DNA from 3 places in the Microbulbifer sp. MCCC 1A16149 genome. Region 2 is predicted to be linked to each of the others. Evidence: predicted binding sites of a transcription regulator. Region 2 holds the regulator's gene; each other region holds the start of a gene.
The links. Region 2 encodes PhoB, which activates phosphate uptake and scavenging genes when phosphate is short. Its sites were predicted from a motif close to TGTCATAAANNTGTAACA; they were not measured.
Positions count from the first base shown of each region.

Region 1 (5,767 bases), 970 kb from region 2:
GTGGCTGGATAGAGCCCGCGATCTATTTCGCTATCGCTCTGGCATTGTTGCTGTGGCGGCGGGCTTCTATCTCAAGGTGGATAACTTCACTGCGGCGTTGAGTCAGCTCCCGACCAGACCGCCATCGTCTCTGTGAATGGCGAGCACCGATGGCCGCGGCGGAAGCTGTGGATTATTGTCCGGCCAGCGGTGTATCGGGTGATCAAACGTCGAGTTGTCCGCGTCCGCCGGGTGCTGTACCGAGACAAACAGGGTCTTTCCATCCGGAGTGAATTCCGGACCGCAGATTTCCCCGCCTTCAGGGCAGCCAAAAAAGTGCTTGGGTGCCGCGCGCAGCTCCCCCTCGGTCGCCATCGCCCACAGCCCATCGTGAAAACCGAAGCTCTCACAGCCATCGGTGGCGATCCACATATTGCCGCGCTGGTCGAAGGCCACATTGTCCGGGTTGGCAAACCAGCCGTGGGGGGAAATATTGCCGGGCTGCTGCTGGCCGTAAGCGCCGCGCTCTGCCGGACTCTCCGCATTGGGATTGCCGCCGAGCAAGAAGGTATTCCAGTGGAAAGTGTCTCTGACATGATCCCGTTCGCCGCTGCGTCCCGGCGGCACAATTTCCAGCACATGGCCCGCGGTATTGCGCGCGCGCGGATTGGCCGCGTTTACCTCGTCCGGCTTGCGCTTCTTGTTTTTGGTCAGCATCACATAGGTGCAGTCGGTGACCGGATTGGTCTCCACATCCTCCGGGCGGTCCATCGGTGTCGCGCCCAGCAGTTTCGCTGCACGGCGTGCGTCCACCAGCACATCCGCCTGGTTGCGAAACCCGTTCGCTGTGGTTAGCGGTCCCTGGCCGTGTACCAGCGGCAACCAGCGCCCACTGCCGCCCTCGGAAAACTGCCCCGCGTACAGGGTGCCCTCGGTCAGCAGCTCGCGGTTGTGTCGGTTGTCGCCCGGGCGATAAATACCGCGGGATACAAAGCGGTATACAAACTGGTGCTCATCGTCGTCGCCGCCATAGGCCACAATGGGCTGTCCGGGCTTGCTCACCAGGGTGAAACCCTCGTGTTCGAAACGGCCCAGGCCGGTCAGCTTGCGCGGAGTCGATAGCGGGTCGTAGGGGTCGTATTCCACCATCCAGCCAAAGCGGTTCGGCTCGTTCGGTTCCACGCTGATATCGAAGCGGCGGTCGTAGTCTCCCCAGTTGCGGTTGTCCGGTGAGATGCCAAATGCGTGGTGATTGCGCGCCTCTGTTTCATCCGCAATGTTGTCCGGGTCTCCCTGGAAAGCGCCGCCAAACCCTTCCTCGGCAATCAGCACCGTTCCCCAGGGTGTCTTGCCCCCGGCGCAGTTTCCCACAGTTCCGAATACCTGCGTGCCGCTGGGGTCTTCGTTGGTCTGCAGACGGCGATCGCCCGCGGCGGCACCGACGATTTCCATGGTGGTGGTGAGGGACAGGCGACGGTTGTAGGGGCTGCCCGCAACCGGCTGCCAGCCGTGCGCTGTTTTCTCGATTTCCACCACGGTGTGGCCGCAGGCCTGTTGCTCAATGGCAATGTGATCGTCGCTGGTACCGCGGTTGGCGCTGTCTTCGCTGTAGCCGGCAAACATCAGGTGCGGCTGGGTGTATTCGTGATTGACGCACAGCAGGCCGCGCTCGCTGTTGCGACTCAGGCAATGCCTGTCTCCCTCACCGGGCCCCGCATCCTCGGCCAGCGGCATATAAGCAATGAAGTCATTGTTGTAGCCGAAGCGGCGTGCCTGTTCCGGGGCGGTCAGCTTTTCCGGACTGAATGGCTCGCTGAATCCATCCAGCGGATCCCCCCAGCTCAACACCCGGTCGGCGCTGTAGCCCTGTGGTATGTGGTGGGTGAAATCGAGACGGTGCGGGATCTCTTTGAACCCGAGATTCTCCTGTGCCCTGGGCGTATTTTTTTGCGTACATCCGGGCAGCAGTGTGGCACCGGCCGTGGCGGCGGTTGCTGCCCCCAGGGTTTTGAGCAACGTGCGGCGCTGGGGGTTGCTCGGGGTCTGTTCAGTGCTGTCGGGTTGCTTGCCGTGTGTCATAAATTCTTCACCAATTATTCATTTTTGCGCCACCGCCCGTTGCTGGAGCCCTCTGCCGGCTTTGTTTGCGCTTTCTTCTGCACTTACTTCAGACAGGTTGTGGTTTCAGTGAACCAAGGTTAGCGGCGCTTTATGACAAATTTAAAAAAAGCGTAACGCAAATTTCATATCCCAAGACTAGCCTGCGCCCACAAATTAACAGGTCGGGCGTGGCGGTTTATTTCTCTCCGCTACCTATCGGACGGCCAGCCAACTGCTTCTGTACCAGCACAACCACTTCCTAATGGGGACGGGGATTTATGACTAAGCCTGCATTCAATTTCAAAATGGTGGCGCCTCTTGCCGCCGCGATCATCAGCGTCAACGCCGGGGCGCAGCAAGCGCCGGAAACGCAAGGCGAGCTGATGGAGACCATCGTGGTGACCGCCCAGGCGGCCAACGCCCGCAGTGATATCGAGCGTCAGCGCGAATCCAACAAGGTGGTTGCGGTGCAGACTTCCGAGGCCATCGGCGAGCTGCCGGACGCCAATGTGACCGAAGCCCTGCAGCGTATGTCCGGTGTATTTATTGCCCGCGACCAGGGCGAAGGTCGCTTCGTGGGTGTGCGCGGTATCGATCCCAACCTGAATGCCTCCACCATCAACGGCATGAGCCTGCCGGCGCCGGAAACCGACAGCCGCGCGGTGGCTCTGGATGTGATTCCTTCCGACCTGCTGGCCAGCCTGGAAGTGTTCAAGACCCTGACGCCGGATATGAGTGCCGATTCCATCGGTGGCGCGATCGAGATCAAGAGTATCAATGCGCTGGATCAGGACGGCGAGACCTACAAGGTCACCGTGGAAAACGGCTACAGCGAACTGCAGGGCGAAAACAGCCCGAAGTTCGCTGGCACCTACACCAATAAATTCGATCTGGGTGGCCGCACCCTGGGGGTTGCGGTTGCCGCGTCGCACCAGGAGCGCAACTTCGGTTCCGAAAATATTGAAACCGACGGCGTGTGGGAAGAATTCACAGCCCTCGACGGCAGCGAAGGTATTACCGCCGCGGAAATTGAGCAGCGCGACTACACCGTAACCCGCGAGCGTACCGGCCTCGCCGCGAACTTCGATCTGGAAGTTTCCGAAGGCAGCCAGCTGTACCTGCACACCCTGTACTCCGACTTCTCCGATGACGAAGAGCGCCAGCGCAATTCCTTCAAGCTGGACGAGGAGAATGACGATCCGGATACCGTTTCTGCGAACAGTGTGACCTGGTCTGATGCGGCGCTGGAAAAAGAACTGAAAGACCGCTACGAGGAACAGGAAATCCTGTCGGTGGTTGCCGGCGGTTCCCACGATATGGACAAGTGGGGCGTGGAATACGCCGTGGGCTTCTCCCACGCGGAAGAATCCGAGCCGCACCGTCGCGACACCACATTCGTGCAGGAAGGCCTGGAGCTGGGTTATACCCGCGCGGGCAAGATCCCGAAAATGTTTGCCGCCGATGCCAGCGCAATGGATGCCGCCAGCTATGAGCTGGACGAACTGGTGGTTGAAGACAACTACACCGACGATGAGGAAGTGAGCTTTCGTATCGACTTCCGTCGCGATATCGATGTGGCAGGCCACCCGTCTGAACTGAAGTTCGGTTTACACGAGCGTCGCCGGGAAAAAACCGGTGACCTGAATGCCACCGTTTACGATGGCTTCGGCGGCGACTTCACTCTTGCAGATTTTGCCAGCAATGGCGTTGACTACGGTCTGGGTGACTTCGGCCCGGGCGTGAACAAGGGCGCACTGAATGCGTTTATCAACGCCAACCTGGGCAGCTTCGAAATCGATGAGACCAGCACCGCGCTGGACTCTGCACGCGATTACGTGATGAACGAGGATATCTCCGCGCTCTACCTGATGAACGATATCGACTTCGGCCGCGCCAACCTGGTGTACGGGGTGCGCTATGAAGCTACCGACTTCAGCGCCGACGGCTATCGCGTGGCGGAGTCCGGCGAAGCGATTTCCGGAGCCGAAGAGATTGCCGAAGACGTGTATGTCTCTGCGGTGTCCTACGAGCGCGACTACAGCAACCTGTTCCCGAGCGTGAACTTCAAGTACGACTACAGCGAAAACATCGTACTGCGCGCGGCCTTCACCGAATCCCTGTCCCGTCCGTCCTTCGGCGACCTGAACCCGTCTGCCGCGGAGATTGAATACGACGAGGGCGAGCTGGAAGTGGCCGCGGGCAACCCGGCGCTGGAACCGTACGAAGCGCGTAACTTCGACGTTTCCTTCGAGTACTACGCCGATTCCCTGGGCATGTTCTCCCTGGGTGCTTTCCACAAGCAGATCGACAACTTCGTGGTGACCGCAGACGTGGCCAGCACCGCGGACTACAGCATGTACGTGGGCAGCCTGGCGGTGGAAGAAGCGGAAATTTTCCAGCCGATCAACGGCGACAAGGCGACCCTGACCGGTGCCGAGCTTTCTTGGACCCGCGGTTTCGACAACGGCTTCCTGCTGCGTGCCAATGCCACCATGACGGACTCCGAAGCGGATCTGGGCCTGGGCGCTGACGCCGAGCGCGGCAACAAGATCACCCTGCCTTCCCAGGCGGACCTGGTGGCCAACTTTATCGTTGGCTACGAGCGCGATGCACTGAGCCTGCGCCTGTCCACCGCCTACAAGAGCGAGCGACTGCTGGAAGTGGATCTGGAAGACGAGGCGTTTGACCTTTACGAAGACGACCACATGCAGCTGGACCTGTCCGCCAAGTACCGCTTCGAGAATGGCATGCAGGTGTTCTTCAATGCGGTGAACCTCACCGACGAGCCGTTCTATGCCAACCGTCGCGGCTACAACGGTCAGTACGAAGAGTACGGCCCGGCTTATGTACTGGGTGTGACTTACTCCACCTTCTAAGTCATCAACTGGTAAACAATGGATGGGCAGGGGGCCCGGCGCCGGTGGGTGCCCGGGCTTTCTGCTATTTTTTTATATTGGATTCAACGGTCATCTGTTTGACATCTTTCTGACACGCGGTGGCGTAGTTTTGCTCCCGGTGTTGTCGAAGTCGCCAACAGACGAGACAAAGAACGATAGTGATATGGCGTGTAAAACCTTTGCGTGTAAAACCCTGGCGAGAGGCGCTGTAGCGCTTGCTCTGACTGGTCTGCTCAGCGCCTGTGGCCCGCAGATTGAGCAGGCTGCGGCGCCCAAACCGATCACCGCGCAGAATGCGCTGGCCCTGCAGGATGTGGTGTCCAGCCAGCTGGCCCCGCTGCAGCTGGCAGGGCGCGATTACCTGTTGCTGGCCAGTGAAAAGCGCGGCCTGGTGCTGGTCGATGACGCTGGCAGTGAACAGCTCGCCCTGGATGGCGGTACCGTGGAGCGGTTTGCCCTGCAGCAACTCGAGCAGGACAACTGGCTGATTGCGGTATACGACGAGGACAGTGCGGAACTGCAGTTGCGCCTGCTGGACCTGGAAGAGGGCAGCCCGCGCATTCGCTACCTGGGCGCCATGGCGACTACGGCCCCGCAGGTGGCCATGTGCTTCTCTCGCCAGGCCGGGCGCACCCACCTGTTTGCCATCGATGAAAATGGCCTTGGCCACGAGTATGTGGTGCACCCCCGCGAGCAGGCCTGGGAGTTTACCGGCGTACGCCCGTTGTATTTCGGCGAGCAGGTGTCCTCCTGTGTGGTGGATGACCGCAGTGGCCGGCTGCTGGTGGCGC
Region 1 covers NZ_CP185959.1:539,059-544,825, forward strand. Annotated here, with positions in the region: gene msrQ (protein-methionine-sulfoxide reductase heme-binding subunit MsrQ) at 1-101, shown strand, start outside; gene ACONT6_RS02230 (PhoX family protein) at 103-2,058, opposite strand; gene ACONT6_RS02235 (TonB-dependent receptor) at 2,358-4,955, shown strand; gene ACONT6_RS02240 (phytase) at 5,140-5,767, shown strand, end outside.
Region 1: a site for PhoB is predicted at 2,190-2,207, ahead of ACONT6_RS02230 (PhoX family protein). Genes of this name have one in related genera too.

Region 2 (5,767 bases):
CGTTCACCAGACTGGTCATGCGCACCGTCTGTTCACTCATCTGCCCCAGCGGCCGCTCCCAGTTGCGCGGTGCCTGGCCACTGGCCTGAAGAGTCTCCAGGTAACCGGCGATCACCGTCAGCGGTGTGCGCAACTCGTGGGAAACATTCGCCACAAAATCCCGCCGCATCTGCTCGAGATTGTGCAGCCGGGTCACATCGCGCACGATCACCAGCGCCTCGTCCTGGCCGAAGCGGGTGACTTCCATTTGCAGGATTCGGGAATCATCCCCCGGTGCCGGCAGTGTGATCGGCTCCTGGGTCTTGTTGTTCTGCTCCAGCATGCGCTGGTACATGTGCTCCACAAAACGCGGATCGCGGACAAAGTTGACCAGCGGCTGTCCGGCATCGTCCCCCTGCAGACGCAGCATCTCGCCCGCCGCCGGGTTCCACCAGGCCAGGTTGCCCTCGTCCTCGAGCGCCACAATGCCCTCGCGCAGTGCACTGGTACTGTCCTGTACCCGGCGCAGCATCGAGTGCAGCTTCTGCTTTTCTTTGCGATGGCGGCGTTGCAGCCGGTAAAAATCGTCGGAGATATCGCCCCACACACCGAAACTGGTGGGCGCGGGGCCGCGTCGTCCGTTGGACAGCCAGCGGTCGAACTGACTCTGCTGCCACAGTAGCCAGAACAGGTAGACAGAGAGGCCGGCACAGAGCGCCAGCCACCAGTGGCCGGTAGAAAAACCGAAAATGGTGGTGCCGAGGGCGATGACGATAAAACGCGAGAACTCGCCAATACTGCGATCGAGCATGATGGTTGGGCCATCTTTTTGAGTGGGGAGTCGGAGCAATACTGAAATCGGTAATGCGCAGGACTCTAAGCGAAGGCGGAGCGCCGGGTGCGGGGTTTCAGGATCGTTGGCGACAGGGATGTTGCCGATGAAGCGTACAGGGACGTATTCACAGCGGTCCTGAAATCCCGCACCCGGTGCTCCGCCGCCACCGGGCATTCACATTGGAAGCCCAAATTCTTCCAGGACGGTAGGATTACACCCTTTCCACGGTCTGTACAGAAAAGCGGTAGCCGGTGCCGCGTACAGTCTGGATATAGCGCTCGTGGCCATCGATGGTCAGCGCCTTGCGCAGGCGGCGGATGTGTACATCCACGGTGCGCTCCTCCACATACACATTGCCACCCCACACGTGGTCCAGCAACTGGGTGCGGGTATAGGCGCGCTCTTGGTGAGACAGGAAGAAGGTCAGCAGACGAAACTCCGTCGGCCCCATCTCCACCGGATTGCCATTGATCGTCACGCGGTGGCTGATCGGGTCCAACACCAGACCGCCGGCGGTCAGCGGCTCCTCCGGGGTACTCGGGCCCGCCCGGCGCAATACCGCCTTCAGGCGCGCCACCAGTTCGCGCGGAGAAAACGGCTTGGTGATGTAATCATCTGCACCCGTCTCCAACGCCTTGATCTTGTGATCCTCCTCGCCCTTCGCCGTCAGCATGATGATCGGCAGCGAAGAGGTCAGTTCATCCCGCTTCAGGCGCCGCGCCAGTTCCACCCCGGAGACATCCGGCAGCATCCAGTCGAGCAGGATCAGGTCCGGCTTCTCATCGATGACCAGCGCGTGTGCCGCCTGGGCATTTTCCGCCTCGAGACAGCGGTAATCCGCCATCTCCAGGGCAATTCGCAGCATGTCCCGTACCGGGGCCTCGTCGTCGACTATGAGAATCGTTTTGTTGTGCATCTGCCTGCCGTACCCTAACTGATGAGTGTGTCATCCAACTGACATTCCTTAGAGTGGCCATTTAACGTCACTTTAATGACAAATATATGACAAGTGCCCAACGATCACGAATCTGCAGGAAAACACCGGGTTCAATTGACCAGAAAATGGAGAAAAATCCCGGAAAACACCGCTGCGCCGACCCAGTTGTTATTCAAAAATGCCTTGAAGCAGTTGTCCCGTTCCCGATTCTGCACCAGCCATTGCTGGTAGCCGAAGAGTCCCGCCGCCGCTGCCACTCCGCAGTAGTAGAGTGCACCCAATTCCGCCCGGCTACCCAGCATCAGTAGCGCCAGCACCACCATCACCTGCAGGCTGGCGGTCATCACCTTGTCCATATCGCCGAACAGGATCGCCGTGGATTTCACCCCGATCTTGAGGTCATCGTCCCGATCCACCATGGCGTAAAACGTATCGTAGGCCACGGTCCACAGCAGGTTGGCGGTGAAGAGCAGCCAGGCGACCGCCGGTACCTCATTGGTGGCCGCGGCAAACGCCATCGGAATCCCCATACTGAACGCCGCCCCCAGCACCACCTGCGGCAGGTGGGTATAGCGCTTGGCAAATGGATAGCAGAACGCCAGCGCGAGTGCAGGTAATGACAGCAAAATGGTGAGCTTGTTGGTAGTGAGTACCAGCAGGAAGGCCAGTAGCATCAGGCCGGCAAACAGCAGCAGCGCCCCTTTGGGCGTCGCAGCCCCGGTGGCCAGGGGGCGCTGATTGGTGCGCTTTACATGACCGTCGATGTTGCGGTCTGCAAAGTCGTTGACCGCACATCCCGCCGCGCGGGTCAGGATGACCCCGAGGGTGAACACCGCAAACAGATGGATACCGGGCCAGCCCGCGGCGGCAATCCACAGTGCCCACCAGGTGGGCCACAGAAGCAGCAGGGAGCCGATGGGCCTGTCCAGGCGGGCGAGCTGCCAGTACGGGAGGGCGGCGGGCCAGCGCTGCTGGATCTGTTGGCTGATCATGGGTTTCTCGTCCGTTATTCAGGTCATGGGCGGTTTGTGGGGATTGAAACTGCTCAGGAAAGTCTCTGCAACCAGCAGGGGTTTATCGTGCAGCCAGAAGGTGGAGCGGCGGCCCCAGGCGGTGTTCTCCAGCGAGTCCAGCTCGGGCTGCTGGCTGCGCGGGTTGCGCGCCAGACGATTGAGCACGATGGGACCGCGGCGAATATCCGGTTGGCTGAACAGAAGTTCCCCCAGGGGGCGGTTGTCCAGGCTGCGCAGGTAGCGGGATTTGCCCGCCAGGGTGCGTTCGGGGAGCACACTGCGGGCGTATACCCAGGGCTGCTCGTCGCTGCCGTAGAGCAGCACTTCGCGCACCAGAGCGCGGGTCCTCTCGCGCAGGTTGAGGGCGCGGCGCTCCTCCAGTTGTGGCTGCTGCCAGCCCTGACTCAGGATCTGCACGCTAAACTCACCGTTGCTCAACAGTTTGAGCGCAGCGGTGAGTGAGCCGGGGTGCAGCAGCCACGGCAGCAGGTGCTCCGGAGGCGTGTGTCCGTGCAGGCTCTCGAGGGGCTGTGGGTGCCAGTCACCGATGGCTTCAAAGGGGGAGTGGAACAACGCTGACTCCGCGCAAGCTCAAAAGCGCCATTGTAACCGACCGACGGCCTGGGGAAATGGTCCAGATTTTGCTCCGCTTTCAGCCTGCCGATATAGTGGCGGTCTGTTTGCCGCACTTTGTATGAGTGTGCTGAATTTTTATCGACAATAAATAATCGGCGATCGCCGAAGTAACAGGACGGACCATGGGGCTTACCAAAAAAATCGTTCTGGCCATGATTGCGGGGATCGCGGTTGGCCTGATAAGCAATCTTCTCAATACCAGCCAGGTGCTGGGGCCCGGGATAACCGGTTTTATCAACAACTACCTGACCAATGGCCTGTTCGATATCGTCGGACGGATTTTCATCGCCTCGCTGAAGTTGATGGTGGTGCCGCTGGTACTGGTATCCCTGATCTGCGGTGCCTGTGCGCTGTCTGAAGGCAGCCGTGTGGGGGTACTCGCCGGCAAGACCCTGCTGCTGTACCTGCTGACTACCGCAGCAGCGATCACCCTCGCGCTGGTGCTGGCGCTGGCGATCCAGCCGGGGGTCGGCATGGAACACCTGGCCGGAGATGCGAGCTTTGAACCCAAGGCGTCGCCGTCGCTGTCTGAAGTGATCGTCAACATCTTCCCGACCAACCCGGTGGATGCGATGGCCAAAGGCAATATGCTGCAGATCATCGTGTTTGCCCTGTTGATGGGTTACGCGATTTCCCGCAGCGGCAAGCCGGGACAGCGTATCGCCGGCTTCTTCAACGACCTCAACGAAGTCATCCTGCGCATGGTCGGGGTACTGATGGTGTTTGCGCCTTACGGTGTGTTTGCCCTGCTCGCAACCAAGATTGCGCAGCTCGGCTTTGATGCGATTCCACAGCTGGCGAAATACTTCGGCGTGGTGTTGCTGGCGCTGTTGCTGCATGCGCTCGGGGTCTATCCATTGCTGCTGAAGCTGCTTTCGGGCCTGAGTCCGCTGAAGCTGATCAAGAAAATGCGCCCGGCGATGGTGTTCGCCTTCAGTACCGCATCTTCCGCGGCCACTATCCCGGTTACCCTGCAGACGGTGGAAAAGCGTCTGGGTGTGGATAACAAGGTGGCCTCGTTTACCGTACCTCTTGGTGCAACCATCAATATGGATGGCACTGCGATCATGCAGGGGGTGGCGACGGTATTTATTTCCCAGCTGTACGGGATCGATATCGGCCTGATGGGTTACCTGACGGTCATCCTGACCGCCACCCTCGCATCCATCGGCACCGCCGGTGTGCCCGGAGTTGGCCTGATCATGCTGGCGATGGTGCTGCAGCAGGTTGGCCTGCCGCTTGAGGGTATTGCCATTGTGATGGGTGTGGATCGCCTGCTGGACATGGTGCGCACGGCGGTGAACATCACCGGTGATTCCGTGGTGAGCACCATTGTGGCGAAGAGTGAGGGTGCGCTGAATGAGAGCACGTTCAACGATGACAACTACAACAGTGTGGTCGCGGCCGGCCGGGACGGCACCGCGACATCGTGAGGCCTCTCGGGAAGAGTTCGCCAGGGCTTAAATAAAAAAGGGCGAGTCGCGGTGCGGCTCGCCCTTTCTGTTTGTGGCCTGGAAAACCCGGAATTAAAGCGCTGCCATATCCCGCAGTTCATCTGCCTCCAGGTTGTCCTCCATGGACTCCACCAGTTCTTCTGCCAGTTCGCTGAGGGCGTCCTTGATGGCTTCCTCGGTACTGTCTTCCCCTGTGCGTCCGTCGTGGTAGGTGCGCACCATGTATTTACTGGAAATGTCGAGTTCACCGATGTCGATGCGCTGCTCGCGCAAAGCGGTACCGCTGCGGTTTTTCAGGATGTAGCGAAACTCACCGGAGAGGGCCATATCGCCCTTTTCCAGGTCGTAATCCTTTTTCGGCGTCATGGCACTGAGATGCTTGATGACCCGCAGATTCAGGGCATTTTGCAGGCTCAATACGCCCTCTTCCTTAACCAGCGGGACTTCTTCGTCCTCGAGGTACTCGTACAGCTCGCGCGCGAGCTCGCTGTGCAGGTGCTGGGTGTATTTGCGTACCGCCTGTTGTTTGAGCTCGGCAAGACCGCCGCCTTTACCAGCCTGGGCCAGCATCAGTTGCAGGTTGCCACTAGAGCCGGGCATGGGCACGTCTATCCGGATATCCGTGGGGGCAATAACCAGGCTGGGGGTGGTTGTGTCACCGCCCCAGAAGCCATTCTGGGCAGCGGCCGGCGCGGACAGGCCGATAGTGAACAGACTGGCGAGCGCCAACCTGCGGAGTCCTTGGGTTCTCATGCATCTCTCTCCCTGTTTTGATTTTTATGCCGGGAAGCTATTTGCTATTTGTAAATCGGCGAATGGATTCGCTCTTTATTTATGCGATAACCATCACAGGCTGCCACTTATCGGTGCGGAGAGCAAAAAATTTTCGTGACTTGTGCGTCAGTAGTAGTCG
Region 2 covers NZ_CP185959.1:4,089,666-4,095,432, reverse strand. Annotated here, with positions in the region: gene phoR (phosphate regulon sensor histidine kinase PhoR) at 1-790, opposite strand, end outside; gene phoB (phosphate regulon transcriptional regulator PhoB) at 1,026-1,730, opposite strand; gene ubiA (4-hydroxybenzoate octaprenyltransferase) at 1,862-2,743, opposite strand; gene ACONT6_RS16930 (chorismate--pyruvate lyase family protein) at 2,762-3,337, opposite strand; gene ACONT6_RS16925 (dicarboxylate/amino acid:cation symporter) at 3,523-4,833, shown strand; gene ACONT6_RS16920 (hypothetical protein) at 4,927-5,607, opposite strand.

Region 3 (5,767 bases), 1.9 Mb from region 2:
TCTTTTTCCGGGTGTTTTTTTTGCCGGTATTGCCAGCGCAGTCACCTGCCCTTCTGCACATGCCGAGGGCTGGCTCAAGGAAGGGTCCCAGGAGCTGATCCTGAGCGGCGGTAAAGGCATCGGCAGTGCCCTGATCCAGCAGGACTCCACTGCCGGCGCAGATCTGGTGGGCGCAAACTGGTCATATCTGTTTTACGACTACCCCAGCCAGCACCACTTTCAGTGGTGGGCCCAGGTCAGCTACAGCTATATGTGGCGGGACTATCGCGGACGGGATCAAAAGCAGCATATCTGGGAACTGAAACCGGTGCTCCGCTGGTATCCACGCAGAGAAGCGCAGGGATTTTTCGGTGAAGTCGGTGTGGGCGCGGCCTATTTGGACGAGCGCAGCTTTGGCGCTGTGGAGCTGTCTACCAACCTCAATTTCTCCCTGCACTTTGCCGCGGGCTATACCCTGCAGAGTGGTAACACGCTATCTCTCCGCTACAGCCATTTCTCCAACGGCTATACCAACACCCCCAACCCCGGATTCGACTTTGCATCACTGAACTGGCACACCAAGTTTTAAACTTGCTCGCTGCTCTTGCTCGCTGCTAAAAACGCAACAAAACAGTCATATATCAATAAAACTCCTGTCATACCAGTGGTTGAGAATAATGCCTTACCGAATGCCCAGTGCGGGCGATTAGCCGGGCGCCGTACCGATATTAAGACCTCATAAATATCCTGCCTGAATTGACTGGAATTCTTGGGCGGCGCGCCAGAAACAGCGGACGTGTAGCCCCATGATTCAGACTATCTGCCACCTGATTGCCAGCCGGGAACACGGTGGCCTGGAAAAGCACGTTGCCGATTTATCGCGCTGGCAGGCCCGCAATACAGACGCCCGGGTAGCAGTAATCGCCCACCCCCGATACTTCACTACCCTCGATGACCGAATTCAATTTATTCCGCTCAATACCGATCGCAGTCGGCATCATCCCAATCTGGTCTGGAGACTCGCCAACCTGATCCGCAAGGGCGAATACCAGATCGTACACGGCCACGGTTCCAAATCCGCACAATTGCTGGCCGCAGTGCAACCCTATACCGAAACCCGGCAAGTGATTACCCGACACAACGTGCGGCACCCGCGGGACAAGCTGGCTAGTGCATTCGACGCACGTATCGCCATCAGTCGCGCCACCGTCGCCAACTCCAAACTGGACTGGAATATCATCCCCAACGGTATTGAGCTGGCCGCACCCGCTGCAAATACACCGCTCATGCAATCGCTGCCGGATGACAAGCCCAGGCTGCTGGTGGCCAGCCGGCTGATCAAGGCACGTCATGTGGATTTATTGATTGCCGCCATGCCGCTGTTAGCGGGATATCGCTTGATGGTTCTGGGGGACGGCCCGGAAAAAGACAACCTGCGCAAACAGGTTTCAGAGCTTGGAATTGAAGAGCGCGTAACGTTTTTTACTGGCGACAACCCGGTAGCCAACTTCATGCAGGCGGCAGATCTCGTCATCATTCCAGCTGCGGCAGAAGGAACACCTTATACGCTTTTAGAAGCATTGCTACATCGCAAACCCGTGATAGCCAATGGCAGCGGCAGTGCAATCGAGTATTTACCTGAGGCCTATCTGCTCGAGAACCTGGAGCCGCAACACATCGCAGACAAAATTGACCGGGCGCTATCGCAAGCCTGCATAGAAGAAGAATTTTCCGGGCTGTTCGCACAGGCCGCGGAAGAGTTCACTCTGGATTCCATGGCCAAGGCAACCTGGCAAGTCTACTCAGCGCTGACAGCCTGAAGGTCGTTAAACCACTCCACCGCACGGGATGTTGTCTCAGTGAGGCTGAGGCCTGAAAAGTTCAGCGGGCCGGAACGCCGCAGAATATCCACGGCAACCGTTGCCAGTGCTTCCACACGGTCTTTCGCATTACCTGCACCTGAATCGGCCACAGCGCCTTGCGGGAAACAGCGCTTCAGCAATTCAGCACCAGTGCCGCCAAGTGCCACGGCTGGGCAGCCCATGGCCAGGGATTCCGCCACAACCCGCCCACTGGAGCGCTGCCCTGCCCCATGATCACCAGAGAGATCAAACGTGATACGCGCGCTGGCATAGAGCTCGCGCATATCCCGCCGCGGCCCAAGAAACAGGACATATTCCGATAACCCCATGGTCTCTGCACGCCGCTCCAGGGCACGGACAAACTTCTCCTGCCCCGGCAAAATCTCGCCCACGATCAACCCGAAAATATCCTGTCGCTCTTGCTTGAGTACTGCGAGTAATTCCAGAAATTGCTCCTGCCCTCTTCCCGGTCCTATGGGCCCCGGTAACAGCAGCCAGTTGCGCTCTTCCAGCTGGGGGAAATCATTCAGGAGGCGGTGGTGCCAGTGACCAGAAACCGATGCATTTTTATCCAGTTCGCGGGTATTCACGCCGCGATATAGTGTGCGGACCTTGGCGGTATCCGTAAGACGCTGTGAAAACTGTTGCCCCAGATCATCCGAGGCCGAAAGAACCAGCTCCCCCTGTGCCAATGCAGCATTGGCACGACGCTTGCGGAACAGCCCAGTGGTTGGCCACTGGTGCACGCTGGTGACCAGCCGCGGACGACTTCCGGCAGGCAGGCGCTTCCACGCCTGAGCGCCATGCCAGGCACACTGAGCACCACGGCATAGCAGGATCTCAGCATCCAAAGCCTGCACCTGCTGGCGCAACTTGCGATGCAAGCGTCCGTTCAGCCATCGCCGCTGATTCAGGGGCAACTCGAAATGCTGGCAGTTATGCAGCGTGAGCCGAGAAACTAACGTCCCGCCGGCGGATATCACCGCAGACTCATGCCCCAGACGGGCGAGCTCAACAGCAAATTCCAGTGCTTCCTGTGCGAGTTCTCCCTCATCGAGAGATGGCACCAGTTGAACAATCCGCATAACTGCTAACGCCTCAAATCCCTGTAAATCATTCGAATTCTTTCTCGCAGACTGGACTTTGTGCAGCCATTGAGAGAATCTCGATTGTACAGCTGATTTCTGCGCCACGGCGCACAATTTCCACATTGGCGATGTAAATCACAAGTCGCGCGGAATCCTGTAGAATTTTGTGCCGCCTGACTCGTTTTCGGCGTCTCATATGAACACGAAGCGAGCAGTTCATAACTACAATACGACGGAACTTTTATGCACGCCCGGACTTCTATGGCAGCCAGCCACTCTCCATACAATCTCCAGACCTATGTAGGCGGACTGTTTACTGTCATAGCGTTAATGCTGGCCCTGTGCAGCACCCCCGCCTTGGCAGCAAGCGACCGCGGACTGCTATTGCAGGCAAAAAAAGGCGCCAACATTGTCTACTTGCTGGGCTCAATCCATCTCGCCGACGACAGTTTTTATCCTCTGCGCGAGACTATTGAGCGGGCATACCGGAATAGTGACGCGCTGGTAGTAGAGGCAGATGTCATTGCGATGGAGTCTGATCCTGAGCTCCAGAGCAAAGTCATGCTGGAATCCCTGTATCCTCCCGGGCAACAGCTGAAAGACAACATTTCCCCGGAAGTGTATGCACAACTGCAGGCGTGGTTACACAAACGCCAGATACCCGAGGCCAACTTCAATCGCATGCGTCCCGCCATCGCGATGATCACTCTTAGCCTGATTGAAATGCAGATGCGCGGTCTCGACCCCAAGGCCGGTATCGACCGCCACTTCCTGAATCAGGCACACCGGGAAGGAAAACAGATCCTGGAACTGGAGAGCGTGCTGCAACAGCTGCGCATGCTGAATAGCCTGAAAAAGCCAGAACTCTTCCTACAACAGACCCTGGAGCAGGTATCGGAAATGGACACCTTTGTTCCACGCATGACCAAGGCCTGGAAATCGGGAGACCAACAGGCCCTTTACCAGCTGGTAATCAAGGAAGGATTGGACGAACACCCGGAATTTGCACAGCTCTATGAGCTGCTGTTCTACCAGCGCAACCGGGAAATGGCCGAGAACATCGACAAACTCAGCCAGCGCTACAAAAACCTGTTTGTGGTGGTGGGTGCCGGACACCTAGTGGGAAACAAGTCCGTTGCGGAGCTGCTGGAAAAGTCCGGATTCAGTATCAAACAAATCTGAACAATCTCGGGGTTGCCTTCGCAAGCGATCTCAGACACCCTTTCACACCCCACCTATCCCGGGGCAGCTCACACTTGACGTGCGAGCTGCCTATACTCCCTCGAGTAATGACTGCAAGCTATCGCAGCTGCCTTTCAGTGCCCAATTGCGCCCCAGGCCCACAAGTGTCAGACCGACAAGCCTATACCCTGTGTTTGTTACAACATTATTACAGTTGGTCATAAATCATTTTATGGATTCCTAAGATGTCAGAAATGTTTCTAATTTCTGACAGTTTGATGATGCTGATACACTCCGCGGCCATAAATTCGCAGAAAAATAGGACTGTACATGCAACCCTTCCACAAGAGCCTGATGGCCTTAACCATGACCAGCCTGCTCTCTGGAGCTGCCGCGGCAGATGAAGCGGAATCCAAGGGCGGCCTGAAAATCACCTCCGATGACGGAAACTTTTCCGCCTCGTTGGGTGGGCGCATTCACTTTGACACCTACCTGTTCGATACCGATATCGAAGATCCGGTGAGCACCACGGATTTTCGCCGGGCGCGCATCACCCTCAAGGGCAGTATCTACGACTGGAAATACGTGCTGGAGCAGGACTTTACCGGCGGCAGCACTCCCGGCGGCTTCCGCGATGTATTTATCGCCCACAAATTCCTGAACGGTGAAGTGCGCATCGGGCAGTTCAAGCCTTTCCGCTCCATGGCTGAGATGACCAGCTCCAACGAAATCACCATGTTGGAACGCCCCTTCTCCAGTGCCACGGGCCTCTACGAGGACTACCAGTTCCAGCAGGGCATCGGCTGGACCGGGGTAATGGACTGCTTCACCATGGGCTTGATGGCGTTCAACCTGCGCGACGCCAGCACCCCTCGCAACGCCGGTATCGGCACTGCTGGCCGCCTGGCCTGGGCCCCGATCAATACCGATATGGCCACGTTCCACCTGGGCACGTCCATCAACTACGAGAACGCCAACCAGAACTCCAGCGACCTCACCGCCGAGGCTGACTACGCTGGCCGCCGCGGCCCCTCCCAGCTGATGGCGCTCACCCCCGGCGACCTTGGCGGAGATGTAACCACTGCTGCACTGGAGCTGGCAGGCAGCTACGGTCCCCTGTATGTACAGTCGGAATATGTCATCGGTGATTTTGAGGCCGACTACTTTCTGAGTGAGGCCGATTTCGAAGACGAGTTTGGCGCACCGGCACCCTTTTATTGCGATCCGCAATTCGGCTGCTATATCCAGGATCAGTCAGTACACACCTGGTATGTCCAGGGCAGCTGGATGCTGACCGGAGAGCACAAGACGTACAATAAAAAGCGCGGCGCCTTCAATTCCGCCAGACCGTCAGGTGATGGCCTCTGGGGCGGCGCCTGGGAACTCACCGCCCGTTACGACACCATGGAAAACCGGGACATTCGCGACCTGAAAGCCAACAGTGCGCAGGTTGGTGTGAACTACTATGCCAATCGCAACGTGCGCGTGATGCTGAACCTGATCTTTGGCGACAACGAGTTTACCGGTGACAAAACCAACCAGCTGGGATTGCGAGTCCAAATGGGCTGGTAAAACGGTTGATAGGGGCTGGCACTAGCCAACCCCGAAAGCCGACAGGGTCACCAAGAAATGTGATCCACAAAAAAAGCGAGCCAA
Region 3 covers NZ_CP185959.1:1,519,221-1,524,987, reverse strand. Annotated here, with positions in the region: gene ACONT6_RS06425 (acyloxyacyl hydrolase) at 1-568, shown strand, start outside; gene ACONT6_RS06420 (glycosyltransferase family 4 protein) at 786-1,799, shown strand; gene ACONT6_RS06415 (glycosyltransferase) at 1,778-2,926, opposite strand; gene ACONT6_RS06410 (TraB/GumN family protein) at 3,191-4,111, shown strand; gene ACONT6_RS06405 (OprO/OprP family phosphate-selective porin) at 4,442-5,683, shown strand.
Region 3: a site for PhoB is predicted at 4,307-4,324, ahead of ACONT6_RS06405 (OprO/OprP family phosphate-selective porin). Genes of this name have one in related genera too.